DNA from 2 places in the Paenibacillus sp. TAB_01 genome. Region 1 is predicted to be linked to the other one. Evidence: predicted binding sites of a transcription regulator. Region 1 holds the regulator's gene; the other holds the start of a gene.
What was found. The regulator LexA, encoded in region 1, represses DNA repair genes until DNA is damaged. The targets are predictions, from matches to a motif close to CGAACATATGTTCG.

Region 1 (15,523 bases):
GCGTTTCCCTCTGCTGGCCGGAACCGAACAGCATCGCTTTCTCCGCATTATTCTGCAGCTTGCTCAGCACCTCACGGAATTGATTCAGCTTCGACTGCTTGGATTCCGTGCTCATGGCTATCCGTAAAGCCTGTTCGATAACGACCACATCATGACTCGTAAAATCCATGCTCATCCCTCCTGAGCGACTTTTTTTCTACCTAACTATTCTCTCCCAAAAACTAAGATTTCATTCCATGGACTGGTTACACACACACGAATGTAATGAGAAAACGAGGCCCGGCGAGCCTCGTTTCCTTTTAAACAAACGGCAGGTCCCATACTTTCTTCCGCCAGCCCAACGAAGCGCGGACCACCTTCAGATCACGGTCCAGTTCCACATCAACTCCGAACGGAAGCCGGTGCCTATACCAGAAGCGGACGTCTCTCCATTCCACGACGTAGCCGTCCTGGCGCTCCAAGCTTCGGACATATACCCTCTGGGCAAAATGCAGGAACACCTGGACTCCGTCCACCGTCTTCGTCGCCTCCACCACCGAGGGATTCGCCTCTTTGGTATATGTATCCTCTACATAAACCTTGCCGCCGCGAAGCATTCCCGTATAAAAAGCCGGACCGGTCTCGACGACAAACTGCCATTGAAACCAGTGGAAACCCGGCAGCACGTGACACACGCCATCCTGCCCCAGCTCCCGTCTTACCCGTCTCACTGCCCGGCTGTGCATCCAGGCTCTGAAGCCAATATAGACGAAGGTTATCGCATAAATTGAAGCAAATAGCCGGCCCGGATCAAGCTCCGTCAAGCTCCAGATTCCAATACCGAGAGCATGCAAGCCAAATAAAAATGGTTCAAACAAAGCAAGCACATCCAAATGCTGCCACTTGGAAGAGAACGGACGAAAGCATTGCACCCCGTAAACGTTGCACCAATCCAGAAAAACATGCAGCATGACTGCGAGCATACACCAAATCCACACATGCATAAAGTAAGGACCTGCGTTAAAAATCACCGCGGCAGGCCATGAAATGACCGGCGGCCATAGGAAGAGCGCAGGGATCGAGTGGGTAAACCCGCGATGGAGCCGAATATAAGCGGTATACCCTCTCAATCGGGCAAGCGCATCCAAATCGGGCGCATGCGATCCGATGACCGTCGCCGCAAGCACGGCGTAAAACAGCTCAGGATGACCATTTACCGCAGGATCGAGCATTGCCGCTCCCGCCAATGTAGCGCCAAACAACAAATGACTCCCTGTATCCAACAGCAACCTCTCCCTTTTCCCCTTCTCGGTGTGATTCGCTGTCCGCTGCTCCGGCAAAAGCTTCATGCGCTGTGGGATGTCGGTGTATCCGTATCGGCTTCCTGGTGTAAGGCTTCCTTCTCCTCCCAGCGTTCATCCATATTAAACCAATAGAACCACTGCTCCGGGCAGGAGCGGATCACTCGTTCCATGAAACGGTTCAACAGAAGTGTCGCCTCTCCCCGCTGCTTGCGTTCATAGCCGGCGTACAGATGCAAAGGAGGCTCGAAGGTCAAACAATGTACAAATCCATGCTCCCGGCGTCCATAAAAAGGGATGACCGGCACATGCTGCTCAATCGATAAAGAAGCGGCGCCATCCGGCGTTCGCGTTCTTTTGCCGAACATGCGGGACAGAGGAAAGGACGGCCGCCAAAAGTCGCCGAGAAGAAAGACGACTCCATTGCCCGCCAAATGCTTCTTTAACCGGCGCATCAGCTCGAGCGGAGGCGTGCTGTCATAATCCAGCCCCGGGCAGCCCAGCCCCTCGAAAATGCCGTACAGCGGCCGCAGCTCCGCACTCCCGCCCGTAGCCACGGTCAAGCAAGGGTACTTTTGACACAAATACCAGTAATAATAAAAGAAATTGCCTGCATGAGGAGCGTACGCTATCGCGCCGCGCCCTAATTGCAGCGCTTCCTGAAGCTTCTCCTCGCCTTCCACCCGAAAACGCCAAGCCTCGCTTTGGGGCAGCCGGCCCGATTCCAGCACGATCTCATAGAGCGTAATCGCCAGATTCTGAAAATAGTTCCATTGATACCAAAGCGCCCTGCCCTGCTGACGTCCGAGACCTAACGCCTCGCTGACATTGCCCAGAATCCGTTTCCTGAGCTTTGACCCTGCGGCGATGTACAGCATTACCCCAACGCCCCTGCATATCAGCAGCATCAGCCATCGAGGAAGCCGGCCGCACCAGCGTGAAATCGCATCCAACCGTTTGCGGTTCCCAGTCAAGCTGCCAATCCATTCATACACCGCTAACGTCCCCCTTGTCTTCTGCTTCCTGCCTGCGCTCTATCCCTGTTGATTCAAAAAGTGCTTTTTGTATCTCCGGGTGACCCGATCCCTCTCCAGCACGATGAAGAAATCGACCGTATCAAACAGCGCGTCATAAGCCGGAGCTCCCCCAATTTCGGCCCCCAGCCATTGATACCCCTTCATCAACGGCGGAAGCTTCCGAAAGATCTCCTTCTCATCCAGCTCCTGCTCGATCAGACGCAAACCCTCGATCCGGTGCGTTTCCAGCGGCTCGATTCCGTAACGATCCGTGATAACCTTCTTCATGCGAAGCAGGCTGTAAATCCGGTTCAATTCGGTCAACGAATGGAAATGGACGCTGGCGCAGCCGATTAAATAGGAATAGTTCCGCTCCGTAATGTACGCGGCAATCCCCTCCCACAGCAGCTGAATCGCTCTTCCTCCGCGATAAGCGGGATCGATGCAGCTTCTTCCCAATTCAAGCGACTGCAGTTTGCGCTCTTGATAGGCAGCGAGCTCGAACTCCGTTTCCGAGTAAAATCCGATACCTTGCAGAGCTCTGTCTCCTGGGAGAAGACGGTAGGTGCCAACGACCCGGTCCTGCTCCATATCCTTTACGATCAGATGATCGCAAAACTCATCGTACGCATCCTGCTCCAATCCGGATTCATTCAGCATCCGCATATTTTTCTCTTCTTCCACAAACACCCGATACCTTAAACGCATTGCCTGCTCAATGTCTTCCGTACGCGAAGCCAGCATAACGGATAAATGGGACTGCTGTGATGTAACCTTCACCTGCGCTGCAGTTGGATTCATCGTCAACACGCCTTTCTCAGGTAAAATATGGAGGTGCGCTTTACCTTGTTAAGCGTAACAGACGATTATTCGGGTAACGTTTGCGTGTTGTTAATGTTTTGTAAGTTTTGATTAGGGTGCCGCCTTGGACAAAGAAAAAGCAGACGCCGCCGGGCGTCTGCCGAAATTCCGAAATTCGTATGGAATAAACCAGATAAGTGCATTACGGGTGAAGCAAGCCGTATAAAGGAATAAATAAAACCGACGTCAGGATGGCCGCGATTCCCATTGCAAATCCGCTAATGCTGCCTTGAAGCTCCGAATCGCGAATGACCCGGGCCGTGCCGATCCCGTGAGATGCGGTTCCGATTGCAGTGCCTAACGAAATATCGTCTCGGACTCCTGCCCAGCGGAGTAGCTCCGGCCCGATCATGCTGCCGATCAGTCCGGTCAGCACGGTCAATACGACCGTCAGCTCCGGAATCCCGCCTGCTTGTCGCGAAATTTCAAGGGACACGGGCGAGGTGACCGATTTCGGCATCATGGTCAGCATCATTTGAAGGTTTCCGCCCAAGCACCAGACCAATGCCGCCGACAGCAGCAAAGCGCTGATGGAACCGACGGTAATGCCCCCCAGAATCGAAGCAAAGCTGGAACCGATGCGTTTCGCATTTTTGTACAGCGGAATCCCTAAAGCTACCGTCGCCGGCCCCAGCAAAAACTCAAGCATTGCCCCTCCTTTGGCATAAGCCTCATAAGGAATATGCGTCAGCAGCAGGAAAATAATTATGGCGGCCGATCCTACGAAAAGCGGATGCAGCCAGGACCATTTTTTTTGCAGCCGCAGTGCGGCCGTGTAGCTGATTACCGAAATCGCCACACCGAACAGCGGCGTTTGAACAATCTCCTCAACCCTCATGCTTTTGCCCCTCTCTGCCCCTGCCTCTGAACAGCTTCACGGACCAGCCTGTAATCAAGAGAGCGCCTATGCTGCTCCCAAACAGACTGACCAGCATCATGACGGCATGCTCTCCAATCAGGTTGAAAAATACCATCGTTCCGACAACGAACGGGATAAAAAACAACAGCATGTGGCGGATCAGAAAATCGCCCGCTTCCTCGACCCACTCCAGCTTCACAATCTTCAAAAATAAGCTTACAGTAAATAGAATAAGACCGATAACATTGGCAGGCAGCGGAATATGACAAACCGCCTGTACCACCGTTCCCAGAAGATAGAATCCCGTTAAAACCGCAAATCCGACCACTTGCTTTCGCCCCCCAGGCTCCCCTAAATTTCATTCTCCAAAGCGTACATATTAGATGTGTTTACGTGGAATCGTATAGTGGGCATGCGTAAAGCATGAACCTATCTACAACGATCCCAAAGGAGATGTCAACCCCATGGCTAAACCAGACAACCGTGCAGACAATGTAGAACACCTGCAGCAATCGATCAACAACACGATTAAAAACATGGAAGAATCCGAAGCCTATTTGGACGAGCATGCAGATGAGATCAGCCCGCAGGAAAGAGAAACCCTTCAAAGCAAAAACGAGCGCCGTGAAAAAAGCCTAAGCGGCTTCCGCAATGAGATTGAAGACGAGGCCGAGCACCAATCTTAAGCATTCCTATTGGTTTACAGGCAGCCCCATCAAAGGATGGGGCATTTGGTTATTATCCGTTCCTGCTTCTCTATTCCTGAAACCCCGCGAGTCTCCGCTCTTACTTGATACTTTCTCATTTTATTCCATGCTCTTCCTCGGCACTTCAAAGCTCCAATGGTCTCTCGCAACATAGCTGTTGGCATGTATTTCCTTGGCCTCGTTTAAAAGCAGCTCCACATCCTGCCCTTGGTACCTGGAGCTGATATGCGTTAAAATCAGTGCGCCAGCGCCTGCTTCCTCAGCCGTTCTCGCTGCATCCATAGCGGTCGAATGGTCATACTCTCTTGCCAGATGCTTCTTGTGCTCCGCAAAGGTCGCTTCATGCACCAGCACGTCCGCACCGAGAGCCAGCTTCAAAGAATAGTCGCATGGCTGCGTATCGCCGAGAATCGTAACCACCCGTCCAGGATAGGAGGGACCGATGAAATCTTTCGCCTTCAGCTCGCTTCCGTCTTCAAGCTTCACGTCCAGACCCTGCTTTATTTTTCCGAAAATGGGTCCGGATGTTAATCCAAGCGCTTTCAGTTTTTCCGCTTGAAGCTTCCCTGTCAAGGGTTTCTCCTCAATCCGAAAACCGCAGCTGGACACCCGGTGAATGAGCGGACCAAGCTGACGATGAATTGATCGTCTTCAAAAATAACCGATTCCTCCCCACATGGATACTCGTGAACCTTGAGCTCATAAGCCAAGTAGGCTTGACTGACGTCCAACGCCATCCGAATGAACGCTTCCGTGCCTTCGGGTCCGTATACGGTCAAAGGTGTGTCCCCGCCCTGATACGATCGGCTTGTCAGCAAGCCCGGCAAGCCATACAGATGATCCCCATGGAGATGCGTGATGAAAAGCTTCTCCAGCTTTCCGATCCTGATGGGCGAGCGCAGCACCTGGTGCTGGGCCCCTTCCCCGCAGTCAAACATCCAATAAGCGTTGCGTTCCGCCAGCAGATTCAACACAATGGATGTGACATTGCGCTCCTTGGAGGGCATGCCCGCTCCCGTACCGAGAAAATATAGTTCCAATTTCAAGTCTCCGTTTCATGATTGGTTATGTATTCATAGGGAAAGAGTGGAGCCCTGGTGAACTCCACTCCCTATATTTAGTATTAGCTTTTATCTACATTAAAATAACGCGCTTCCGGATGGGCGAATACGATGGCCGAGACCGATGCCTCCGGCTCCATCATGCTTCCTTCCGTCAGCTCCACACCGATATCTTCCGGATGCAGGAGCGCAAACAGCTGCTGCTGGTCATCCAGATTCGGGCAGGCCGGGTAGCCGAAGGAGAACCGCTGGCCGCGGTATTTCGCGCCGAATTTCTCCTGCATGGTCATGGAGGCCGGATCCGGGAAGCCCCATACGTCCCTCATCATTTCATGCACGCGCTCCGCCAAAGCCTCGGCGGTTTCCAGCGCGGTCGCTTGCAGCGCATGCGAGCGGAGGTAATCGCCCTTCTCGCGCCACTCTGCGGCTTTCTCGGTAATCCCGTGGCCTGCGGTTACAACGAGGAAGCCGATGTAATCCATCTCCCCGCTTTCCGTGGAACGCAGGTAATCCGCGAGGCAAAGGTACGGCTCCGTCTCCTGCCGCGGGAAGGTGAACGTTTGCAGCACTTTGCTGTGATCGTTAGGATCATAGACCAGTACATCGTTGCCCGACGATTGCGCCGGGAAGAAACGGTACATGCCGTGCGCTTTGATGATTCCTTCTTTTTGCGCTTCCGCTAAAATCTGATCGACCGTTTCCTTCAGCTGAACCGCCTTAGGATCTTTCTCCGCGAGCAGCTTCTCAACCTTCCCCTTCAAGCCGAGATGATGACCGAGCAGCATCTGCATATTAATGTACGGCATCACATGGCTGATCGGATAATCGCGCAGCACGCGGCGCTCCAGATCGGGAGGAACCTGAACCGGCAGCGTACGGTTTACAGAGGACGTCCTGACTCTCGTCAATGTCGGAAGAGCCGTTTCCTTCTTGCCCGCTTCCATCACATCGGATTCTTTGCTTTCGCGCAGCTCTTTGACCAGCTGCTCGCGCTGCTTGGGATCGCTCAGCTTGTTGGCGATATCGAGTCCGTCCATCGCATCCTTGGCATACAGTACAAGACCTTCGTACTCCGGCGCAATCCGCGTTTTAGTGAACTTGCGGGTCAGAGCCGCACCGCCCACCATAATCGGCACCTCGATGCCTGCATTTCTCAAATCCTGTGCGGTAACAACCATCTGCTGCGCCGATTTGACCAGCAGTCCCGACAAGCCGATGACGTCCGCTTTTTCTCTTTTGTATGCTTCGATCAATTGCTCCGGCGGTACTTTGATCCCCAGGTTAATGATTTTATAGCCATTGTTCGAAAGTATAATTTCGACGAGGTTTTTCCCGATGTCATGCACATCGCCTTTGACCGTCGCCAAAATAATTTTCCCTTTAACCGCGCTTTCCGACTTCTCCATGAATTGCTCCAGATGGGCGACGGACGCTTTCATAACTTCCGCGCTTTGCAAAACCTCTGCAACAATCAGCTCGTTGTTGTTAAACAGCCGGCCGACCTCTTCCATGCCTTTCATCAACGGTCCGTTAATGATTTCCAAAGGCTGATATTTATTCAAAGCCTCGTTCAGGTCGGGAATAAGCCCTTCTTTCGTGCCTTCCACCACATACGAAGCCAGGCGTTCTTCCAGCGTCAGGTTCGAGATCTTTTCTTTCTTCTCGACTTTCTTCTCGCGGAAGTGAGCTACGAACTCTGCCAGCGTATCATCGTTCGTATTAAAGATTAAACGCTCGGCAAGCTCTCTCTCATGCTCCGGAATGGATGCGTAACGCTCCAGGTTCTGCGTGTTCACAATTGCATAGTCCAGACCGACCTTGGTACAGTGATACAAGTAAACCGAGTTAAGCACTTCCCGTCCCGCAGGCGGCAAACCGAAGGAAATATTGCTCAGGCCCAGAATCGTTTTACATTCCGGATACTTTTCCTTGATCATCCGTATGCCTTCGATCGTCTCTACGGCGGAGCCGATATACTGCGGGTCACCCGATCCTACAGGGAACATATTCGGGTCAAAAATGATATCCGACGGATTCAAGCCGTATTTTTTGGTTAATAACTCGTAAGCGCGGTCGGCGACCTCCATCTTGGCTTGACGCGACACCGCCTGGCCGCGTTCATCAATCAGGATCATGACAACGGCAGCGCCGTACTTGTGAATTAGCGGCACGATACTCTGGAATTTGGTTTCGCCGTCCTCCAGATTGATTGAGTTGATGATCGCTTTACCCTGGGAATATTTCAGACCCAATTCAATAATGTGATCGTACGTGGAGTCGATCATCAGCGGAACTTTAACTTTCTTCACAACTTCCTTGAGGAAGTTTTCCATCGCGTAAGCTTCGTCAATATCCGTGTCCTGGACGTTGATATCTATAACATAAGCACCGTTCTTCACCTGCGCACGGGCGATCTCCGCTCCCTCTTCAAACTTGCCTTCTTTCATCAGCCGTTTGAACATCCGGGAACCGGAAATATTCGTCCGTTCCCCGACCATATAGGGTCTGTTGGCATCTTCCAGATAGACGGTTTCGATCCCGGATACGGCAGGCAGATGGCCTTCGGCATTTTTTCTCGGAGCGAAAGCGCTCAAGGTTTCCGCCATGGCGCGGATATGATCCGGTGTGGTTCCACAGCATCCTCCCGCGATATTCAGCCAGCCCTGCTCGGCGAAGCCTGCCAGCTTCTTGGCCAGCGATTCCGGAGATTCGTGATACTTCCCGTTCTCATCCGGAAGGCCCGCATTCGGATAGCAGCTGACGGCTGTCGTCGCCAATTCGGACAAGGTCCGGATATGATCACGCATAAATTCCGGCCCTGTGGCACAGTTCAATCCGATGGAAATCGGCTTCAAGTGCTCCAGAGAAATATAAAAGGATTCAATATTTTGACCGGCAAGTGTTGTGCCCATCGGTTCGATGGTACCGGAAATCATCAGCGGCAGCTCGATTCCTGTCGTCTCCATCGCCTTCCGGATCCCGATGCTGCCTGCTTTTACATTCAGGGTATCCTGAGACGTTTCCAGCAGCAATGCATCCACGCCGGACTCAATCAGCGCCAGCGCCTGCTCGTAATAGCTGTCCACCAGCTCGTCAAAGGTGACGCCGCCGGTGACGGACAGTGTCTTCGTCGTAGGACCCAGTGCGCCTGCAACATAACGAGGCCATTCCGGCGTACTGAATTTGTTGGCGGCATCTACAGCCAGCTTCGCAGCTATCAGATTCAGTTCGCGCGCACGGTCCTGCAGATCGTATTCAGCCAAAACGACGCTTGTTGCGCCGAAAGTGTTCGTCTCGATAATATCCGCACCTGCAGCAAAATAGGCTTCATGAATCTTGGAGATGACATCAGGTCTTGTCACGACAAGATATTCATTACAGCCGTCCAGATCTTCTCCGCCAAAATCGGCTTCCGTCAGGTTCTCCTGCTGAATCATCGTACCCATGGCGCCGTCCAATATCATAATCTTGTTCTTTAACTGTTCTTGCAAGGGTAGCTTGGTCATTGTACAGTTCTTCCTTTCGCCGACATCCGTCCATAACTCTCTATGATGTCCTGGTACCATTTGTTAACGTATAATGTAACTTCAAGTGTACCAGAAAGCAATAATGATGAAAAGCAATTCGACATGTTTCTTTATAAGATATAATTATATTCCTATAGGTTTAATTGTATATAACCTGTCGACAGATGCCCTATATTTTACTATAATACAAATAGACGTTTATTTTTTATTATTGGAAAGAGGGATAACGATGGCTGAAATACGTATTCGCAATACTGACGAACGCATTTCCGGTGAAGAAAATGTAAAGGCGTTCTTGGATAAGCAAGAGGTTTTGTATGAGCATTGGAATGCAGACAAGATTCCTGCCGAATTGAAAGAAAAATTCATCCTTAGCGATGAAGAAAAATCCTCCGTTTTGTCTACTTTTGAATCTGAAATTAAAGATTTGGCAAGCCGTCGGGGCTACTTGACTTGGGACGTTATCGCTTTGTCCGATGCAACGCCCAACCTGGATGAGCTGCTGAAAAAATTCGAGCAGGTGCACACGCACACCGAAGACGAAGTTCGTGCCATTACGGCAGGCAAAGGTATCTTTATTATTAAAGGCACGGACGATGTAGGCTACTTTGACGTTGAACTCGAAGCCGGCGATGTGATCTCCGTACCGGAACACAAGCCGCATTTCTTTACACTGATGGAGAACCGTCAAATTGTTGCCGTTCGCTTATTCATCGAAACCGAAGGCTGGATTGCACACCCGTATGCCGACCCTTCGTTCCAAAATGCGTAACGGTCAGCTTTAACAATTCATGACACGTAAAAAGACCCGGCATTCGTCCTCTCAGGACCATGTCGGGTCTTGCTTTTATTATTGGATCGAATCAATGATGCCCTGAATTTCACGCAGATTCTTAATTTCGTATACAGGCACGATATCGTCGTTTCTTTGCAGATCATGACGGTTGATCCACATATTCCGCATCCCGATTCCGTTCGAACCGAGAATATCCGTAGTCAGCTTGTCTCCGATCATCACGCCCTCTTCAGGAGTAATGTTCAAAAGTCCCATAGCATGGTGGAACAAGGAAGCCGCCGGCTTGCCTTCGCCGAAATTGCCTGAAATGACGATGTGATCAAAATACGGAGCAAGCTCGGGAACCCCGGCCAATTTCTCCTGCTGCAAATCCGGCGAACCGTTCGTCAGCAGTAGAAGCTTGTACTTTTCTTTGAGCTGCTTCAACACTTCAAAGGTTTCCTCGTAGACGATAGGCCGTTTGCGGCGTTCAGCCGGAAACAGCTCGCCGAGCTTATAGCCCAGCTCCGCATCGTCGATGCCTAGAGCCTTGAGTCCTCGGGTCCACGATTCCGTGCGATATGCCGGAGCCAGCTGCTGCAGCTTGCGGAAATTCTCGTTATCCCCTTGAGTGAAATTGGCCCACAAGCCTTCGAATGGGTTAATTCCGATCAATTTGGTAAATGGAAACGTCTCAAAGGATTCATACAATTGCCGGGCTTCATGCCGAACAGCTTCTTCCAGCTTCGCAGGATCTATGTCGTAATGCTTGGCCGCTTCGCTGCATGTAGCTTCAAAAGCTTCCTTTACGCTGCGATCATCCCAAAGTAAAGTATCGTCCAAATCAAACAGTACCGCTTGAATCCTCATCTCTCGTCCTCTTCTCCCTGAAAATCATCTCTTGTCAATAATTAACCTTGCGTTTCAGCCTTTAAGGCAACGTTATTATTTGCAGCAAATTCCTTCAGTTTTTCCCCCAGCTGATCCGTGTCCATCCGATGAATCAACCGTGTAAACACCCATCTGCCTTTACTGTTAAGCAGGGAAATGACGACCGAGCCGCCCGAAATTTCGATTTCTTGAATTTGTGACGGCTCTACTCTCCTGTCGCCGGCAAAACGGCGCGTGAGAAGAAAGTCTTTTCCCACTTTAAGGAAAGGTCTGCGCACCAAGAAAATAAACAGCGCCAGTACGATGTAGCTGCCTCCGGTGACCCAATATAAGGTGTCCTGCTGCTCCTGCGTCCGAAAGACGAGGAAACAGAATAAGCCAACAACAACCAGGAAAAGAGGGAGCAGCCAGCTTCGTCCGCGAATAGTTACAGCTCCGTCCGATGCCGATTCGCTTAGTAAAGGCTTACCCTGCTTTTTCCGAGTTTTGTTAGCGTTCTTGGTGTTCTTTTGCACCATTCGTTCCCATTTACGAGACATACTTCTTCTCCCTAGTTCAATTTAGCTGCTGCCATGCTATTTCTTGTCTTCTTCATCTACGAATTTAATATTGTCCAACTGACTCCGCAGCGAGCTCTTGAAAGCTTCTATATACCGCTTTCTCAATTCATTGCGCTCGTCCAATTCGGCATCGGTTAACCCTACCGTCTTGGCTTTTCGTGCCAGCTCATTAATTCGCTTGACATACTCGTCATGTCCTGTCTCACCGCTCATGTCAATCCTCCTACGAATGTCTCGGCTAATCCTGTCAATTCACATATACTGAAAGCTTCCTTCAGCATATGCATCAACCTATACTTTGACATTTCAAGATTCGATTGTCAAGAGCGCCAGGCGCTTATCTGGAGAAGAAGAATTTTGCCGCAGCATGAACCAGCAACAAGAACGGTCAGGGTAATAACAGAACTTGTCCCTCGTAAATGACGCTGGATTTCAAATGGTTTAATGTCCTCATCTTACTTATATATTCACGGATATCCTGCCCTGCAGCCGTATGGTTCGCAGCAATGGTCCAAAGGGTGTCGCCGCTCACGACTTCAACGCTTTGATATCCTTCCGTCGATGCGTAAGCGTCCTGTTCCCCTGCAATAACGGAAACACACAGGCTGAACAATCCGATAATAACCACTACCGCCAACAGTGCTGCCAGCCGCTTCAGCATACGATGACTAAAAGAGATCCGTGCGGAGTATGTACGTTTAACATTCAGAGTCTTTACCGGTCTTGAAAATAATTGTTCGTTCATATACATAGCTTATAGCCTCCTACAAACATTTGTTCTCATTTCTCTTGTTCTCAAAATAACACGAACACATGTTTGTGTCAATCATTTATTCGAACTCATGTTTGTACGAACTCCGGTTCTGTGTTATACTTTCAATAATTATTACCAATACTGGAGTGATTCTGATGAGCAAATTATCCAACCGGCAGCTGGCCATTCTGGAATTTATCAAAAATGAAGTAAAAGATAAGGGCTATCCTCCCTCCGTCCGGGAAATTGGCGAAGCTGTTGGTTTGGCCTCCAGTTCTACGGTACACGGACATTTAGAACGGTTAGAGAAGAAAGGCTTGATCCGCCGCGACCCTACCAAGCCGCGCGCCATTGAAATTACGGACGGCAGCGCAACCGACGGAGCCCAGTTCGCCCTTTCCGTCGCACGCGTTCCTTTGATCGGACGCGTTACAGCCGGCGTTCCGATTACGGCAACGGAGAACATCGAGGACTATTTCCCTCTCCCAAGCCACTATGTCGGGGACTACAACGTATTCATGCTCAGCGTTATCGGGGAAAGTATGATCGATGCGGGCATTCATAACGGCGACTATGTTATCGTCCGCCAGCAGCAAACCGCCAATAACGGGGATATCGTCGTGGCTATGACCGAGGATGATGAGGCTACCGTGAAGCGTTTCTATAAGGAAAAGGGCGATATCCGTCTGCAGCCCGAGAATCCGGCCATGGAGCCGATTCTGCTGAAGCATGTCACTATTCTGGGCCGTGTCGTCGGCGTATTCCGCGACATTCACTAATATGCAGCACAAAGAGCCGCCAGGATTCGATTCCTTGGCGGCTGTTCTATAACTTCAAATAAAAAAGCGTACCCTATAGAAGAAGGTACGCCCAGCCTGTCAAGGAACCCGCCTTAAGTGAAAAATGAGCACATACGCAGGTGGGGTATCTTCCGGAAGAGTTTACGTCCGCCTTTAAAATCCGTGAAAATACCGCAAATTCTAATCCCATTCACGGATTTTAACAGCGGCTGGAGGAAGATACCCCACCGGAGTATCACGCAAATTCAGGGTTTCCCAACAAGCCCAGCGTACCCTTTCTTGAAGAAGGTACGCTTTTTTGTGCAGCCATTGAAGCACATCTTGCATTGCCTCGTTCCCGCGCCGCCGCAATTCCATAAAACAGCCCTTATCCCGGGCGAAACGCAGCCGTTAATCCGCAAGGAATCCGCTGTGCAGCCTGGTATAAGGGCCGTGGATATGTTCAATTCAATCTTAGTAAAGGGTCAAATACTGCTCGCGCTCCCAAGCGTGAACCTGCGTGCGGTAGATATCCCATTCGATCTCTTTCAGCTCGACGAAGTGCGCCAATGCGTGGTCGCCCAGTGCATCGCAGATTACATCGTCGCGAAGCATAACATCGATCGCTTCCTTCAGATCAAGCGGAAGGCTAGGAATGCCTTGATCTTCGCGCTCGTCCTCAGTCATGACATAAATATTGCGGTCCGTCGGAGGAGGAAGCTGCATTTTGTGCTTGATGCCATCCAGACCCGCTTTCAGCATTACGGCAAGCGCCAAATAAGGGTTTGCCGCCGGATCCGGGTTACGAACCTCTACGCGCGTACTGAGACCGCGGGAAGCCGGAATACGGATCATCGGGCTGCGGTTGCTCGCAGACCATGCTACATAGCAAGGAGCCTCATAGCCAGGCACCAGACGTTTGTAGGAGTTGACCGTCGGGTTCGTAATGGCTGCAAAAGCGCGGGCATGGCGCAAAATGCCGGCCATGTAATGTCTTGCCGTCATGCTCAAGCCGAGCTTGTCGCTCTCGTCGTAGAACGTGTTCGTTTTGCCGTTAAACAACGATTGGTGGCAGTGCATACCGGAGCCGTTAACGCCGAACAGCGGTTTCGGCATAAAACTTGCATGCAGGCCATGCTGTCTTGCAACGGTTTTAACGACCAGCTTGAACGTTTGAATCTGGTCAGCCGCATTAATGGCGCTGGCATATTTAAAATCGATCTCGTGCTGACCCGGAGCCACTTCGTGGTGGGAGGCTTCGATTTCAAAGCCCATTTCCTCCAGCGTCAGAACGATCTCGCGGCGGCAGTTTTCGCCCAAATCCATCGGCGCCAAGTCGAAGTAACCGCCCTGGTCGTTCAGTTCCGTCGTCGGATTGCCGTTCTCATCGGTTTTGAACAGGAAAAATTCCGGCTCCGGACCGACGTTCATATCGGTAAAGCCCATTTCCTCCGCTTCTTTCAAAACCGCTTTCAAAATACCGCGGGGATCTCCCGGAAACGGTCTTCCATCCGGAAGGTAAATATCGCAAATCAGACGGGCTACCCGGTCTTCGGTTACCCAAGGGAAAACAACCCATGTATTCAAATCGGGATATAAGTACATATCGGATTCTTCAATACGAACGTAGCCTTCGATGGAAGAGCCGTCGAACATCATTTTGTTATCCAACGCTTTTTCAAGCTGACTTACAGGAATCTCAACATTCTTGATGGTCCCCAGCAAATCCGTAAACTGCAGCCGGATAAACCGAACGTTCTCTTCCTTGGCGATGCGCATAATATCTTCTTTCGTGTAGTTTTTGTCCGTCACTTGTACTCTCCTCCTTGTAATTATGTACAAATACAGAGCATGTTCAAAAACAGCGCAGAACATACTCTGGTCAAGCAATTACTTCTTGAAAAACCTGGAAAGCTCGCCCTGGATCAAGGAAACCTGACCCCGCTTGCCTCCGCCTAACAGCTGCTGCTTGAGCATACGGTGCAATTGCGTATCGGTCAATTCCCGCCGCTTTACTTCCGACTGCTCGTTCAGCACGGTCGCTTCCTCGGAGTCTTTGGACACAGGCAGAAGAACCTGCTTGATGCCCGCAATGTTAACTCCTTTTTCAATAAGGTCCTTAATCTCCAGCAGCCGTTCCACGTCGTTAAACGAGTACAGCCGTTGGTTACCGCCCGTACGGGCCGGTATAATGAGCTCATGCTGTTCATAGTACCGAATTTGTCTTGCAGTCAAATCCGTCAGCTTCATTACGATTCCAATCGGAAAAAGCGCCATATTACGTCGTATTTCATCAGTCATGATCTATCACCTCTGTGGACTGTAAACCTAACTTCATTGTAACCTCCCGACACAAACGTGTCAAGTTGTGTTAGGTTTATGCCACGTGCCCCTATGCATTACAGCAGATTTTGTTCCATCATATTACGCAGAGCAGTCAGCGCGCCCAGCTT
Region 2 (15,523 bases), 1.7 Mb from region 1:
GCTTTGTTTGCCTGGGGAGGCTTGTCCACACACGCCCAGGTCAAAAGCTTTACCTTCTCCACAGATATCCGTTACAGCTCTTTTCTGCGCGCCCGGCTGATCCACGCAGCCCTCTCGTTCGCTGCCGCAGGAACGCTGTGGCAGCCGCTCAGCAGGCTCGTCTTCGAAGCTTCCCCGACGCTGCAGCATATGACCATACTTGCCGAGCCCGACGCTTCCGCTTCCGTCTCCGCAAAGGCATGGAGCCTGGACGGCTTTAATCTATGGCCTATGATTAGCCCCGCCATGCTCTGGTTCAGCGGCATTTTGCTGGTCATGCTGGTCTTGTCCCTTTTCACGTCGCTTGCTCTTCGCAGTCCGGACGGGAATGCCAAATCTTAATTATTCTATGTATTGGTCTATATGTTATTTACTTTCGCTCCCATATTTCGCCCGCAGCGCCCGTTCGATTTCGTCAGGCACCAAATCGCCGACGGGTCCATGGAAGCGGGCGATTTCTTTTACAATGCTGGAGCTTAAATACGAGTACTGCGGCGTCGATGTCATAAAAAACGTTTCAATTTTATCGTCCAGCTTACGGTTCATCGAGGCCAGCTGCAGCTCATATTCAAAATCCGTCACCGCCCGCAGTCCGCGGACGATCAGGTGCGCATTTTTTTGCCTCATATAATTAACAAGCAAATCCCGGAAGCTGTCGATTTCGACATTCGGCAGATCGCTGGTCACCTGACGCAGCAGTTCCACGCGCTCCTCCAAGCTGAACAGCGGATTTTTGCTCGTATTGTTCAAAACGGCTACAACCAGCTTGTCAAATACTTTGGACGCTCTATGAATAATGTCCAGATGCCCATTGGTTACCGGATCAAAGCTCCCCGGGTAGACGGCTATTTTGACGCCAAAATGCTCAATGCTCACGTCCTTCAGCTCCTTCCGTCGCTTCCGCTTGCTCTACTGTATTCCCCGAAGCGGTGTTTCTATAAATGGTAACCGCCGTATCTCCGTATTCGGCCCGCCGTACCCACTCCAAACGGCCGATCGGATCGCTGTACGTATCCTCGGCATCATGCTCGATCACAATCGTTGCATCCGGATTCAACATGCTGTTATGGTCCAGCTGTTCAATCAGATCCTTGATAACCTTTAACCGGTAAGGCGGGTCCAGAAACACCAGATCGAATCTCGCCTCCCTTTTGTGCAGAACCTTCAAAGCCCGAGCCGCCTCGTTGCGGTAAACCTCCGCCTGTCCGCTCAGCCCTGTAACCTCTAGATTATGTTTGATGGTATCGATGCTTTTCTTCTCGATGTCGGTCAATACCGCCCGGTCCATCCCGCGGCTTAACGCTTCAATACTTAATCCGCCTGTGCCGGCGAACAAATCCAACACATGGCCCCCATCAAAATAAGGGCCGATCATACTGAAAATGGCCTCTTTCACCTTATCGGTTGTCGGCCTGGTGTTCATGCCGGGTACGGCCTTCAGCGACCTTCCCTTGGCAGTTCCTGAAATGACTCTCATGCTTGTCCACCTTTTACCGGATAGTAATGCTATCGTACCACAAACGGAAAGTTTTGCACAAAATTTTGTAGAACGATGTATACAACTGCCCAAATGTGTCTATCCTTATATCATCGACATCCGAAAATGTCGTAGACAACCGCGGAGAAGACTTACGTTCCCCATAAGCTCTTCGTCCGGTTTCTCCTCTCCCATGAAGGGCTCCCGCAAGGGGGCCCGAATTTATTTTATGGAATAGTTTTTCAAAAACGTTGATATACCAAGCATAAAAAAAGACCCATTAAAATGGATCCAACTACAATTCGTTTAGCGATCACTACTTGAGGTATCCTCAACAAACTTTATTTCAAGATATGTCCCAATAAACCACGCTATTGTTCCAATAGAAAACCATATAATCAATCCGGAAAGATGAAAATCGAAAAGGATTAACCAAGCAGCAAATAATATTTCTGATAGTAAAATAAAGAATGCATTCCCATGCTCTCTTAGATGCCTATAAGATTCTACAAATTCCTTTATTTCATTATAACTTATCTTTTCTGATTTTTTGAGAAGGCCCATATCAGTTTTAATAGTTTTCTTAAAGTTCCCTCTAGCCCTAAGCTGACTTAAGCTTCTATAGAACTTGTAAATCCCCTTACTTTTTTCTCCTCTAAAAATTATAATTCTAAGTGAATGATATACAAGAATAAACATGCTCGAAATATACATATACAAAAATCCAGCAATTGCTAAAATTACTGATGTTAATACCGTAAGACCATCTTGTTTAAAAGTAACCACTCCATCTGAGTTTCGGGTTCCTAAGTTATATCCATCAAAAACAATTTTATCCCTCAAGTCAATGTCGTTTCCATCAATGTTGATATTTAAATTCTCAAGGGTATATGTAGTTTCAAATAACATACCGTAAATTTGCTTAGGTAGATAATTATCAAGGTTCCCATTATAGAATGACTTACTAATCTCTGGTCCATGGTTCAAAAACAAATACCATAGAACTAAGATGCCAAATATTGTACCAGCAAGATACCTAACTAAATAAAATTCCCAGAACCTACTGTTCACTTTGAATTCCCCTTGCTTTAATTTCTTACAATAAATTTAAATAGTAGATATAAGCGGCTTCCCAATATTCGTATAGCTCTTCCTGGAAATCTATTTACTGCTCTTTCTTCTTATTTATTGCCTCGGCTTCTCTTGCTAATTTGACCACGTTCTCTTCTAGAACCTTAATTCTCAATGCAGTCATGTCTAATCCCTTCGATCCACAACTACGCTCATATTCGATTTCCTTTAATGACTCCTCACCATAGACACATTTCTTTCCTTTTACTTTCTCGAAAAACTTGAGACTGGTTTCCTTAATCTCATTCTCAGTTAAAGATTTATTTAATGCTTTTAACAACTGCATCGTTAACTGGATACCTTCTGGCGATGCTAAATATTCAGGTTCGGATAAAATTGCTACAGACGCTACCTTATGAGCAAAGTTATCCTTATGATAATCCTCATCATAAGCATGTAATAGTACTGATGTTCCCTTTCTTATTTCTGCGACATATGTATCGGGATTTGGCTCCTTATTTTTTGCGAAGATAATGTTATATTCTGTCTTCATCTTTTTAGCAATATCTTCTTCATCAAACAACATGGATTCAATGTTATATTTCTTAAAGTTATTTATTAGCTCCTTCTCGCGGTTCTCTTTCTCTGACTCACGGCAACTCCGTAAAAGTATTCCAAATAAACACAAGACAATAATAATTATAGCCATTACTGTGGTACCTGAGTTTTTGCTTTGCATTTCTTAATGACCCCTCTTGATGTAAATGTTGATTTAATCTGTCTCAAGCAATAATAACTTATGTTCAAATCCGCCCCGCTCTTCTCTCTTCTCTAACCTTACCTTTTCAAAATCCTTTAGGCTTACTCCTTTGTTATCTAGGACAGCATATACAAGTTCCACCAAGTCTGCAAGTTCTTCAATTTGGTCCTCTTCATCAGCCTCCAGATATTCGTTCAGTTCTTCTTGTAACTTCTCATTAAGTTTCTCGACGTATTCCTGATCGCTCAGCTTTCGAATTGAATATGTAACCCCTTTTGCATCCATAACTTGGGGAATTTTATCACGGATGAGTTTATTATAGATTTTCATTTTCCTCACCTATCCCTGGCATGAAATCCAGAATTTCCGTACCGGATTATTTTGAATTGCAAATTCAAGTTTGTATATATGTTTGTCCTTATTTATTCCAGATGCTCATAGCTGATTAAGCGGCCTCAGCTTCTTTTCCTCCAGTTCTATAATTACACTCTCAGAAGGGATGACATTCGATTTACTGTTATTACAGTTTAGGTGATCATATACTATCATCGGAGTAAATAGGACTAGGGAACAACATAATCTATTGAAGGCGTCTCGTTGGACTTGCCCAAAGGTTTACGTGGGATCTCATCTTCCTCTAGGATCCTAACTTTACGTGCTCCGTTGACCTCTTTTCCTCAACCACCGCACTAACACTCCCCCTTCCATCTCACCAAATAAATAAAATGCTCCATATCCATACCATTATAATGCTTCACAAAAGTGCCTGCTCTGTGCATCCCGGCTTTTTCGGCCACGCGCATGGAAGATGGATTGGATGTCCTCACGAAGGCATAAGCTTCGTTTACCCCTAGTTGCTCCTTCGCGTAATCTAACCAGGCCTTCGCGCCTTCCAGCGCATAGCCTTGATTCCAGAACCGTTTCTTCAGCATGTAGCAAACCTCCAGTACGCGATTCCCCTGAAAGTCGCTGTAATGCAGTCCTATCTGGCCGACAATTTCCTCTGTATCCTTAGAGGCCGCCGCAAAATAGCCGACACCGTCCCGATGGTAATACTCAAGCTGCCGGTCTATCCACTCTATTATCTGCTCCCGTGTAAAAGTATGCTCCCAGGCGTACATGACCTCGGGATCTGTGAGCATTTCTGCCAGATCGTCATAATCTTCTATGCCGATTCTTCGAAACTTGAGCCGCTCGCTTTCATAAATATAGACTGGGTTGTTCACTCTCCTTCTCAACTTTCAGATATGATAATCGATTCAATGATTACTTTCTCAGCCGGCTGACTTTCCTCGCCCGTTATCTTGCTTCTTTCCACCCTCGTATCTGCGATCTTCAAAACCGTATCCATGCCGTCAGTAACCCTGCCGAAAATCGTATAATTCGGGAATTGATCCAAGCTCTTGCTATCTTCCCCCGTACAAATAAAAAACTGGCTGCCGTTGGTATCGGGGCCTGCGTTAGCCATCGCTACAATGCCGGGCTCATACGTATACTGCGAGCTTAGTTCATCTTCGAACTGATACCCCGGACCGCCTGTGCCGGTGCCTGTAGGATCTCCGGTTTGAACCATAAAGGTCTTAATAATCCGATGGAATACGATATCGTCATAAAACCCTTCCCTCGCAAGAAACACAAAATTGTTGACTGTTTTGGGCGCCGCTTTAGCATAAAGCTCAACTGTAAAATCACCTTTGTTCGTCTTGAAGCGCGCTTGATACGACTTATTCACATCAATCGTCATTTCCGGCGGATTGGCGTACTGTTTTTTGCCGGCCTCTTCTTTCACAACAGCACTATTATCGATCTCGACCCGCTGCTCCGTTCGTTTATCGTTTAGGGCCGCGGAACTGTCATTGCTTGTACTAATAAAGTGCAGAGAAGCAGCCAGAAGCAAAAATAGGCCTAGTATACCTGAACTCATGCTTGTATCTCTCCTTTTATAAAAGTTTAATAACAAAATAACAAAATTCGCCAAAAAAGTATATATAGAGAACGGCCAAGCTAAACCGCCCGCTCCGGAATTTCCTAATTATTTATGGGCAAATTAAACATAAAAATCCGCCTCAATTGCAAGGAGATCCATCGTGGACAACGAAAAAGCTAAAATAGCCAAGCTTATCGACGAAAATACGGAACAAATTCAGCAGCTAATCCACCAAAAAATAAAAATCTGGTTCCGAACACGTGGTGTTCTCCTCTTATTGGTGGCTCGCCTTTTGCTTGTCCATTATTCCTTGGATCCTATGGATTGTATTTAGAAAAAAGCAAAGCTCCGACCGGTTGATGCATGCCGGACTGTTCGTGATGATTACCGCGCTCGTATTGGATGTTTTAGGCGACCAGTTCGGTTTTTGGTACTACCGATTTAACTTAATTCCGATCCTGCCCACCTACTTTCCCTGGGACTTGACTCTAATGCCCGTCACCATTATGTTTTTGCTTCAAATTAAACCGAAAGCAAGTCCTTTTATAAAAGCCGTCATCTTCGGATTGTTAACCTCGTATATCGGCGAACCGATCTTTCATTGGCTTGGCATCTATGTTACGAAAAACTGGAAATATACCTATTCCGTTCCGATTCAAATCCTGATTTATTTGATAGCTTATTACTTTACTAAAAGGGAGCGTTACAATAAATTGCAATGACCGTTTGCCAAAAGTATGGCTTAAAGAATCCTCCTGCCGCAAATGTGAGATATTAATGCAGAAGGAGGTGACACGATGACAACGGCTATAGAAGCTTTAAAAAGTGTGTTCGAAACCTTTATGGACGATGAACCGAAGCCGCCTTTACATATCGGCGAAGCGATGGCATGCTGGACTTATCTGGCTATTCTCAACGAGGCCTCCCGCTATCTTGAGATCGCTCTGAATACGACGACCGACAGAGACCTGTCTCAATCATTAGTCGATTCGAGAGATCAGTGTCAGTCTGAATCCAGGCAGTTAACGGACTTCATGAGACACGAAGGCCTCTCTTTACCGCCGACATCGGAAGCGAAGCCGAAGTCGGAACCCGACGATATTCCGATCGGCGTCAAAATGACGGACGATGAAATCGCCAACGGATCAAGCATCAAAACCGTTGCGGCCATCCTCCACTGCGCGGCATCCGCTTCCGAATCCATCCGCAGCGATGTCGGTATGATGTTTACACAGTTTCAGGCCGAGAAGCTCAAATATGGCGCTACGCTCAAAGCTCTGATGAAAAAACGGAGCTGGCTCAAGTCGCCTCCGTACTATAACCCGCCAGGATTGCCGAAATCCTGATCTGAATGGCCACGGTAAAAGATTGCCGGCGGCCATTTTTCAACGTTCAGCCCGTCCGTGTATTTCTTGGCAGCGCATGGTCAATGCTAACCGCTGAGGTGATAAACAATGGAGAACCAGCATGATGAAGAGCCTACCATCGCCCCAGGTATGAACACCCACGATGGTCTGGAAGAAAAAGCAACAGAGGAAGAAAAGAGTCAAGGCGATTACACTTCCGTCACACGCCTCTTCCTCGATCGTACCCCGGAGGACTAAGCGTCCTCCTTTATCCCCCCAAGATTGAATTACCTCTCTTCCCACGGCATGACATCCATACTGCACGAAGCGCCTTTACTCCCGTCCCCGTTTTGTATTATAATTAAACAAGAACATATGTTCTGTTTCTTGTATATCTCCAAATGCATCAGGGAACCATTGTTCTTACCCAGGTTGAATGGAGGGAGCCTTATGATTTCTGACAATCAGAAGGAACTCAGGCTGATTTGCGATTATTTCATCCTCCCCATCGTTATTACCATTGTCAACAAAAACCGATTAGAGCTGAAGGACTCCCCTTACACGCTCCGCTCGCTCTACACTGCCATTGCTTCAATCATTATCAACCGAATGCGGGCGGATCTCGAATCCGTGCGCGGCCAATTGAAGGAGCTCAACATCTCGGTAATTCATACTAAAGAACAGCAGGACGGTGACTGGGGCCGTTTTCCCTATCTCTATCAGGGACGGCGCCTTGAGTTTGTCATTCAGAAAGAAACGGCAAGGCAGGAGATCAAAGCCAGGCTAAAGCGGTATATGAAGGAAGCCTTGCGGTTTTCCTGTTCATAAGGAGGAGGAATTCAGGCTTTACAACCTGCAGCCCAAACCTTTACAATTTTAAATTATCGAAATTTGACTTGAAGGGCAGGCAGCGTTCCAGTGAAGAAACGACGAAGGAAACAGAAACCCCGCGGCATAACTATCGTTATCGCACTCCTGTTGTTGATCGCAGCCGCGCTGTACGAGAAGTATCATCCCTCTTACGATGCGGTCACCAACAGCGAAGCGGCCGTCCAATTGGTCTTTCCGGCGAACCGTTATCCCGAAACAGGAAAGCACATTAAAGAGGCCATCGCGGCCGGCGAATCTTCCATCTGTACCATCGACCGGGCCGGAGCCGAGGAGAACCGAAAAAAATCGCTGCACGATTATCCTACCCGCAAGGGGTATGACCGTGACGAATGGCCGATGGCCATGTGCGACGAGGGCGGCTCCGGCGCAGATATCCGATACATAACGCCGTCCGATAACCGCGGAGCCGGCAGCTGGGTCAGCAATCAGCTGGACGCTTATCCCGACGGCACAAGAGTCCAGTTTTTAGTGAAATAAGAGTAAGAATGGACTGGCCGCAGCCCGTCCCATATGACTTTTCAGCCTATTAGCTTGGACACTGTTCGCATTTGAGCATTAATAATCTCATTTCATGCACATACTGATAAGTATTGCTATGTTTCACTTAAATCTCATGGGATTGGGGAGTGAACGAAATGGCATTTAAAATTTGCTCAAATTGCAACGAAAGAGTAGAAGAAGACTGGTTATTGTGCAAGTACTGCAATGTGCCTGTCAAGAACAACACCACGGACGCTTCCGCTCTGACGGCCGAGAAGCCCGCAAACAACGCTTCCAAAATTATTTTCGGCATCATCGCTTTGGTCATTGTCATTCTTATTTTGTTTGCGCTTTTAAAATAAACTCGAATTCGAATATCCCTTTTATTGGAGAAGGATGCCGTCCTTCTCTTTTTTTTGCCTGCAGATTCAACGTATTCCGGCCTGCCGCTCCCGCCCATGTTGTTTATACATGTATAGATTCAATTCCCACAGGAAAATGTAATCTTAATCATGTTTAACTACAGCTTTGGAGGAGAGCCCATGGGATTTCGCTGGACCAAACTAACGCTTACCGCATCCGTCTTGTCTTTGCTCCTGTACCCGATCGAAACGGCGGCCGCCCCCAAAAAAGATCGCGCCTACTACGAAAACCGGGGCGAGGTCGTGTGGGAAGTGCCGACGGAGGAGAAAATTATCGCGCTGACCTTTGACGACGGTCCTCATCCGGAGCATACGGCTCTAATTCTTGATCTGCTCAAGCAGTACGATGCCAAGGCGACGTTTTTCGTTGTCGGCAACAAAGTAGCCCGCTTTCCCGAGCTGCTCAAACGAGAGGTGGCCGAAGGGCACGAGCTGGCCAATCACACCTACACGCACGCCTACTTGAGCCGAAACTTGAACATCAAGAAGGAAATCAATCAAACGGAAGAGCTGATCTACGGCATTACCGGGCAAAAATGCCACTTATTCCGTCCGCCGGGCGGTATTTTTAATGAACGGCTTATTGCTGTCGCCAAGGAGGAGGGCTATAAAGTAGTGCTGTGGTCCTGGCATCAGGATACGAAGGATTGGAGAACGCCCGGGGTCAGTAAAATAACGAGCCGGGTGCTGAACCATACGAAAAACGGAGATATCGTCCTGTTCCACGACTATATCGAAGGACGAACGCAAACCGTAGAGGCTTTGAAAATCATCCTTCCTGAATTGAAGCAGAGAGGATACCGGTTCGTCACCATTTCAGAGCTGCTCACATACAGCAAGGTCAATCCGGTCAAAAAATAAAGAGATTATGGCGTCCAAGGGGAGATGGTATGTACGGCTTCGGGTTTTACGCTACACTGTCATTAATCGTTCCCATCCTTTTGCTCGCAGGCATCGTCTTCTCCAAAATGCGGTCAAACCGAAGGATGCCGGCTCAGGACCATGCTCCCTTCGACCTCATCACAGGGCAAGCACCGGCGGAGTTCAGCGCAGAGATTCAAGAACGCGGAGAGGACACGGAGAAGCGAGCTGGCAACCAGCCTGCCGGAAGGAGCGAAAAAGGCCGCTGAGCGGCTTTTTTTCATGCCGCCCCCTCCACTTCCACTCTGCAGCCGCTTATTTCGTCTGTAAAAATTTCATCGTAAACATCGCAGCGACATCCTGCTTTTCCTTCAAGATGCCCAACTCCAGCAGCTGGTTTTGCAGCGTGATCCATCTTTCCTTCGACATATATCCGAGCCCGTGGGAAGCGGCGTCACCGGATACGATCAGGTCTTTTTAGGTCTTCGCCTCATTATCCAAGTTTTCAACCGGCAAATCCGGGTTATATTGATGGATCAGCGGGTTAACCGTCTGGTACTGTTCGTTGTAATATTCCCATCCCTTCTGACTCGCTTTAGCAACGGCCTCAACTACGTCCGGATGCTCGGCAATAAATTTTTCCGTCGTAAACAAGATGTTGGCATAATTCGCATAGCCCGAATCGGCGATTTTCAAATACGACACATCCACCCCCTGCTTTTTCAATACAAAAGGCTCGTTGGAAATGTAGCCTTGATTCAACGAATCCTTATCCGAAATAAAATTTGCCAGCTGGCCGGAATAGTTAATCTGGTTCACCTGATCCAGGTGATATTTGTTTTTGACAAACTCCCAATACATCACGCCGTTGCTCACAAACAGCTTCTTCCCGTTGAGATCCTCGAACTTGGAAATCGGATTCCCTTGATGGTAAATAAGCACCCGAGGGTCGACTTGAAACGTGGTCATCAGACCGACAACCGGAATGCCTTGTTCTCTCGCTTTCAAAATATCGTCGGCATAGCTGATGCCGAAATCCGCTTTACCGGATGAAACGATCTGCAGTGCTGAAATGCCGGGCACCGCCGGACTGAATCGTCATATCGATGCCGTTGTCCTTATAATAGCCCTGCTGGAGCGCCGCAAACAGCCCTCCGTCGTTTCCTTTGGCAAACCAGGCGGTAATCAGCTTGGCGGGGACTAGAGGCTTCGCAGCCGCATTACGCTCTCCTCCGGCTCCGGCTTCAGCTTCCTTCGATCCCGTTGCAGGGGCCGAAGAGGCACAGCCGGACACATAGCACAGCAGAAGGGCAATCGTTAAGCCGTACACCGCTTTTTTTCTCGTTTTCGTTTTTCTCCACATACAACAGGCTCCTCTCTATCTGTAAAACAGCTCTCTATCCACTATATATTTATGTTATGTACATGTAAATATATTTTACATCATTTCTTGTGAACAATGAAATTGAACGGTATGCGGTGCAGCTATCCACATAAAAAAGCACCTTAACCTGACGTATCAGATTAAGGTGATGTGATGTATAACGATTATGTTTTTCCGTTAGCCTTCAATCGGAACCATCTGAGTGGAAATGGCAATCCGGTTCCAGCAGTTAATCGTATTGATCGCCATCAGCAGCGTGACATATTCTTTGTCGCTCACGTGCTTACGCACGTTATCATAGATCTCCTGGGGCACGCCCGCGTCAGAAATCCGGGTCACCGCTTCGGTCAATGCCAATACCGCCCGCTCCTTCTCCGTGTAGAAAGGAACCTCGTGCCAGACGCTGAGCAGGTACAGCCGCTGCTCCGATTCGCCCAGCTTGCGGGCATCCCGCGTATGCATATCGAGACAAAAGGCGCAGCCGTTTATTTGGGAAGCGCGGATTTTGATCAGCTCGTACAAGTGCTTATCGATTCCTGTTCCTGCCATAAACTGTTCCAGCTTCAGCATCGTCTGAAAAGCCTCCGGGTAAACGCTCCTGTAATCCATTCTTGGTTCCATATCGATCTCTCCTCGTCTAGTTTCTGTCTTTCCATAACTAAGACAATTGGCGAAGAGATTTTGTGACCGTCATGGCCCTTTCAGCAAAAAATAAATCAGGAGCGCAGCCGCTGCAGCTTATCCGGATTGGTAATAAGATAAATCGTCTTCCAGCGGGACGTCCCGCCGTCGGCCCAGCCGAAGCATACAGCTGCCTGCAGGATGCCGTCCCGGACCAGAAGCAGGCCTGCTTCCCCATTGATCCGGGCCGGCCGCAGCTCGCCTTGGAACGAGCCTTTGCCGCTTATCCCTTCCAGGAAAGCCAGAACACGGTCCCTGCCGAGGATAGGACGGATCGCCGCGCGCACCTTGCCTCCGCCGTCGGACACCAGCACCGCGTCATCCACCAGCAGATGGATGAAGGGCTGAAAATCCCCCGTTCTCGACGCCTGGAGAAAGGCCGCCACAAGCGGCGATGCGTCGGCAGGCGTCACGGAAGACACGGCCTTCAGCCTATCCGATCCCGGCTCCGGCGCTAATTTCGGCTGGAGCCGGCTGTATATTTTCCGGCAGCCCGCCTCCGTCTTCCCCAGTATCCCGGCGATTTCCTTATAGTCGTAAGCCAGCACCTCGCGCAGCACAAACACCGCCCGCTCGACAGGCGAAAGCTGTTGAAGCATCACCAGCACGGCATAAGAAACGGTCTCCTCCCGCACAGCGCGTTCCTCGGGCGTCATCATCGTCGGCACGGAGAACACGTCACCGATATCCGGCTCGGGCAGCCATGGCCCCACGTACACTTCTCTTTGCCGAGCCGCTGACTTCAGCACATTCAAGCAGCGGTTCGTCACCATTTTGACGAGGTAAGCCTTCATATGACGCACGTCTCCGGCAGGAGTCCGCTGCATTGCGGCGAAAACGTCCTGCACCATGTCCTCCGCATCCGTAATCGAGCCAAGCATCCGGTAGGCGATCGATTGCAGCAGCGGCTTGTAAGCCGCATAAAGCTCTTCCAGTTCCGCTTCCATACTAATAGCTGATCAGCGATGCCATGAGCAGCCCAGAAGCCAGGCTCAGACAAAAGGAGAACTGCCCCACGGATACGTTGCCGTTCGGAATCTCCGCCAGCACCTTAAACGGTGTCAGCAGCTCGAATAAATAGAACACGATGACTTGGAAGGCAATGCCGAGCAGTCCCCAGACGATCAAATCGACCAGGCCTACCGAGTGGTACACCGCTGAAGCCAGCACCAGCGTCTGACCCAATATTTTCCCGCCCAGATCGTAAGCCGCGGCACGGGCCGCCCCTACTTTGACGGGGTCGGTCACATTCGAACCTTCCCGAATCATTTTGAACTCGCTGTAAGGCGTCGTCCAGGCAAAAAATAAAATGCCCAGTCCCAGCATCGGAGCGGTAATCCCCAAATAAATTAAAAAATTAACGATAGCGTCAAGCTGTGTCACCCGTTCTCCCCCTCTTTATTTATCTTCACAGCGTATGGGCACAAAATAGGCGTTATTGTCCGTAATCCGCCCGCCCAAGCGGGCTGCGACGGCAGACGGCCTGCCTCCCATCACAAAGGCCCCCCATAAAAGGTGTCCTTCCTTCTCCCCCCGGAGCGTCTCGACCTGAATCCGTTCCAGCTCCGCAAACTGCTGGTACACCATCGGCTGCTCCCAATAATATTCTCCCTCATCCTTAACGGAACAAGCGCCCTCCCGGTCAAAAATAGCGACTCCGCCGCCTTCCCTGCCGTAAATCGGCTTCGTGACATAAGAAGAGCTGCCTATAAATTTGTTGTCCAAATAGGTCGGCAGCATATAGATACCGATCAACTCGTGCTCTTCCGCCGTATAAAATTCCCCCGCCTCATGCAGTCCCCAGACCAGCGCCTGAAACGCTTTGCTCTGCGCTATAAAAGCTTCGGGCGGATTAATGATCGCCGTCTTCCGCCGTGCGATCAGATCCAGAAGATGCTCCCCTGTCGGATACCCGTCGGTGTCCGTTTCATAGGCGATTTTCTCCAGCGCATGCAGCCGGTACAGCAGATCGATGGGCGTGTGCTCCTCCCCGTCCCAGGCGCATAGCGTATCCTCATAGACGCGCAGGTCGGCCAAATCGATGAATTGCCCGTTAAGCCCCGACTGCTTCAATAAATAACGCGTCGTGCCCGCGTCCTCCTCATGCCACTCAAGCGCCGTAAAATAAACGGACTCGCAAGCGCAGCCCTGCTCCCGGTAGTCGCGGACCACTTCCGAGAAGGCCTCCTCGATGTGGCGGCTGCATCCCTCATTCGGATTTTTGAACCCGTAATGCTCGCATACGATGCCGTTCACATAATAGGCCTCGACTACGGACGTGGGCGAATCGCTGTTGAACTCCAGCATCTTCAAGCCCTGCGGCGTGTTGGCAAAATCAAAGCGCCCCACCACCGTCGGGGCCTGCGAAGCCATCGTCAGCTTCACTGTCTCCAGCGCCGCCTCCGGGATGCCCAGCTGGAGCATCAGCTCGTCGTTATGCTGAACGATGCTCAAGGTCTTCTTGAAGATGCCCGCGAGCCCTGACGCCGCCTCCTGCAGCTGCCGGTGAAGCTCCCCGGGAAGCGTGATAACGGAAGCGAGCGCATACTCTTCCCCGTCGATGTGGTCCCATGTAAATATGCCTTCGGACTTCATTCGATCATAGATGGAAGCCCTGTTTTGACGATAGGTCAAAGCTCTTCAATCCTTTGTCGTATGTATTCATGATCCTGTCACATTGTTAGTATACCCCCTTCGGAGATGTTGGGCAATATTCCCATAGACGTTAAAGCGGAAACAGACCGCCTTCCGGCAGCCCGCTTCCGCTTCTCACAGCCTTATTTTTTGTTTTTGGCGTAGGACTCCTCGTACTCTTTAATCAGTTTGTCACCGCCTGCTTTGCGCCACGCGTCAACTGCTGCCTGCCAGCCCGCATCGTCGATTTTGCCGACAATGTACTTCGTCTCCGCGTCCGTGATCATCAGCTCCAGGTCTCTTCCGCGTTCGGAATACGTTTGGGACGTCAAATTCAGGGCAGGGTTAGCCACGGAGTATTTCAAACCGTCCGGCTCCATTTTCGTAGCTTTCATACCAAGCGGCGTATCTTTTACTACAGGCACGTTGTAGGTTTCGAAGTTCAAGAAGTTATCGCGGTAAGGCTTTACCTCGCGGTTAAATGCAGTGAAATCTACCCATTCTACCATGCCGTTGTCGACTTTCTTGTAGTGCGTGCCTTCAATACCGCGTTTTTGCAGTACGGACATTGGAGGATCGAACAATTTATCCATGAAGGTCAGAATGCGCTTCAGCTCGGCTTCGGTTTTGACGGACGACTTCGGAATGACCAGAATACCGTTGTTGCCTGTACCGCCGGCGATGCGGATGCCCTGCGGTTCCTTCCCACGGCGTAACGTCGATCACGGCCGAAGGGATATTTTTCACGATGCGGTCCTGCAGCCCCGTAGCATTCGTCGCTACGCTGTTGATTTTCATGCCGGCGCGGCCGGATTCAAACTGCTTCTCCAGCTCCGTAGAATCCAGCGCAGGGAAGTCTTGATTGATCAGCTTTTCCGCATACAGCTTTCTGAACAGCTTCAAGGTATCCATGAAAGGCTGCGTAACAAACTCCGGCGTAAACTTGCCGTTGTTGTCCACGCCCCAGCGGTTTGGAGCGCCTTGCGTCACCGCAAAGCGGGTCAAGGAAGAAGCCGTGCCGTCGTTATACTTCTTATCCAGCAGAAGGCCGTAGGTGTCGTTTTTCCCGTTTTTATCCGGATCGTTCAAAGTCATCGCTTTTAATACGTTGTACCATTCGTCGATGGTTTTGGGCACCTGCAGGCCGAGGTTATCCAGCAGATCCTTCCGGTATACAATCGCATTGCGGCCAATCTCGCGGAATTGAGGAATGCCGTAAATTTTGCCGTCTACCTTGATATTCTCATAATACTGCTGGTTTTGTGCGGATAAATTTTTATAATCCTTCAAATACGGCCCCAATTCCCAGAATTGGCCCGACTGCATAGCGCTGATCGAAGTAGGAATATAGTTGACTCTGAGAATTTTCGGCAGGCTCCCCGCCGCGATCATAACATTGACCTTCTCGTCATAGGTGGAGTTTGGCACCCACTGAATGTTCAGCTTCGTATTCGTATATTTCTCAATCTCCTGCTCGATGACGTTGCCCTTAGCCGGAATATCCCCGACCTGAGGAATAACGACCGACAGCTCCAATGGAGTCGTATCTT

Region 2: a site for LexA is predicted at 6,989-7,002, ahead of ACHHV8_RS10805 (YhjD family protein). Genes of this name have one in related genera too.

Annotation. Positions count from the first base shown of each region.
Region 1 covers NZ_JBIFNP010000001.1:3,972,230-3,987,752, forward strand. Annotated here, with positions in the region: gene ACHHV8_RS19180 (hypothetical protein) at 1-169, opposite strand, end outside; gene ACHHV8_RS19185 (metal-dependent hydrolase) at 300-1,262, opposite strand; gene ACHHV8_RS19190 (lysophospholipid acyltransferase family protein) at 1,325-2,275, opposite strand; gene ACHHV8_RS19195 (GNAT family N-acetyltransferase) at 2,315-3,097, opposite strand; gene ACHHV8_RS19200 (LrgB family protein) at 3,300-3,995, opposite strand; gene ACHHV8_RS19205 (CidA/LrgA family protein) at 3,985-4,344, opposite strand; gene tlp (small acid-soluble spore protein Tlp) at 4,481-4,702, shown strand; partial or broken gene rnz (ribonuclease Z) at 4,823-5,763, opposite strand; gene metH (methionine synthase) at 5,847-9,290, opposite strand; gene ACHHV8_RS19230 (1,2-dihydroxy-3-keto-5-methylthiopentene dioxygenase) at 9,541-10,083, shown strand; gene ACHHV8_RS19235 (HAD family hydrolase) at 10,162-10,956, opposite strand; gene ACHHV8_RS19240 (hypothetical protein) at 10,998-11,516, opposite strand; gene ACHHV8_RS19245 (DUF896 domain-containing protein) at 11,553-11,750, opposite strand; gene ACHHV8_RS19250 (LysM peptidoglycan-binding domain-containing protein) at 11,926-12,288, opposite strand; gene lexA (transcriptional repressor LexA) at 12,447-13,070, shown strand; gene glnA (type I glutamate--ammonia ligase) at 13,545-14,849, opposite strand; gene ACHHV8_RS19265 (MerR family transcriptional regulator) at 14,961-15,371, opposite strand; gene ACHHV8_RS19270 (methionine gamma-lyase family protein) at 15,470-15,523, opposite strand, start outside.
Region 2 covers NZ_JBIFNP010000001.1:2,235,582-2,251,104, reverse strand. Annotated here, with positions in the region: gene ACHHV8_RS10860 (nucleoside recognition domain-containing protein) at 1-381, shown strand, start outside; gene coaD (pantetheine-phosphate adenylyltransferase) at 406-909, opposite strand; gene rsmD (16S rRNA (guanine(966)-N(2))-methyltransferase RsmD) at 905-1,516, opposite strand; gene ACHHV8_RS10845 (hypothetical protein) at 1,823-2,587, opposite strand; gene ACHHV8_RS10840 (hypothetical protein) at 2,682-3,326, opposite strand; gene ACHHV8_RS10835 (pyrophosphohydrolase domain-containing protein) at 3,360-3,677, opposite strand; gene ACHHV8_RS10830 (GNAT family N-acetyltransferase) at 4,037-4,573, opposite strand; gene ACHHV8_RS10825 (peptidylprolyl isomerase) at 4,582-5,271, opposite strand; gene ACHHV8_RS10820 (CBO0543 family protein) at 5,571-5,996, shown strand; gene ACHHV8_RS10815 (DUF3231 family protein) at 6,072-6,620, shown strand; gene ACHHV8_RS10810 (hypothetical protein) at 6,729-6,878, shown strand; gene ACHHV8_RS10805 (YhjD family protein) at 7,071-7,448, shown strand; gene ACHHV8_RS10800 (NucA/NucB deoxyribonuclease domain-containing protein) at 7,539-7,988, shown strand; gene ACHHV8_RS10795 (hypothetical protein) at 8,147-8,353, shown strand; gene ACHHV8_RS10790 (polysaccharide deacetylase family protein) at 8,534-9,274, shown strand; gene ACHHV8_RS10785 (ABC transporter substrate-binding protein) at 9,752-10,357, opposite strand; gene ACHHV8_RS10780 (hypothetical protein) at 10,317-10,637, opposite strand; gene ACHHV8_RS10775 (carboxymuconolactone decarboxylase family protein) at 10,836-11,279, opposite strand; gene sigJ (RNA polymerase sigma factor SigJ) at 11,375-12,286, opposite strand; gene ACHHV8_RS10765 (DUF350 domain-containing protein) at 12,288-12,722, opposite strand; gene ACHHV8_RS10760 (glutathionylspermidine synthase family protein) at 12,738-13,973, opposite strand; partial or broken gene ACHHV8_RS10755 (extracellular solute-binding protein) at 14,117-15,523, opposite strand, start outside.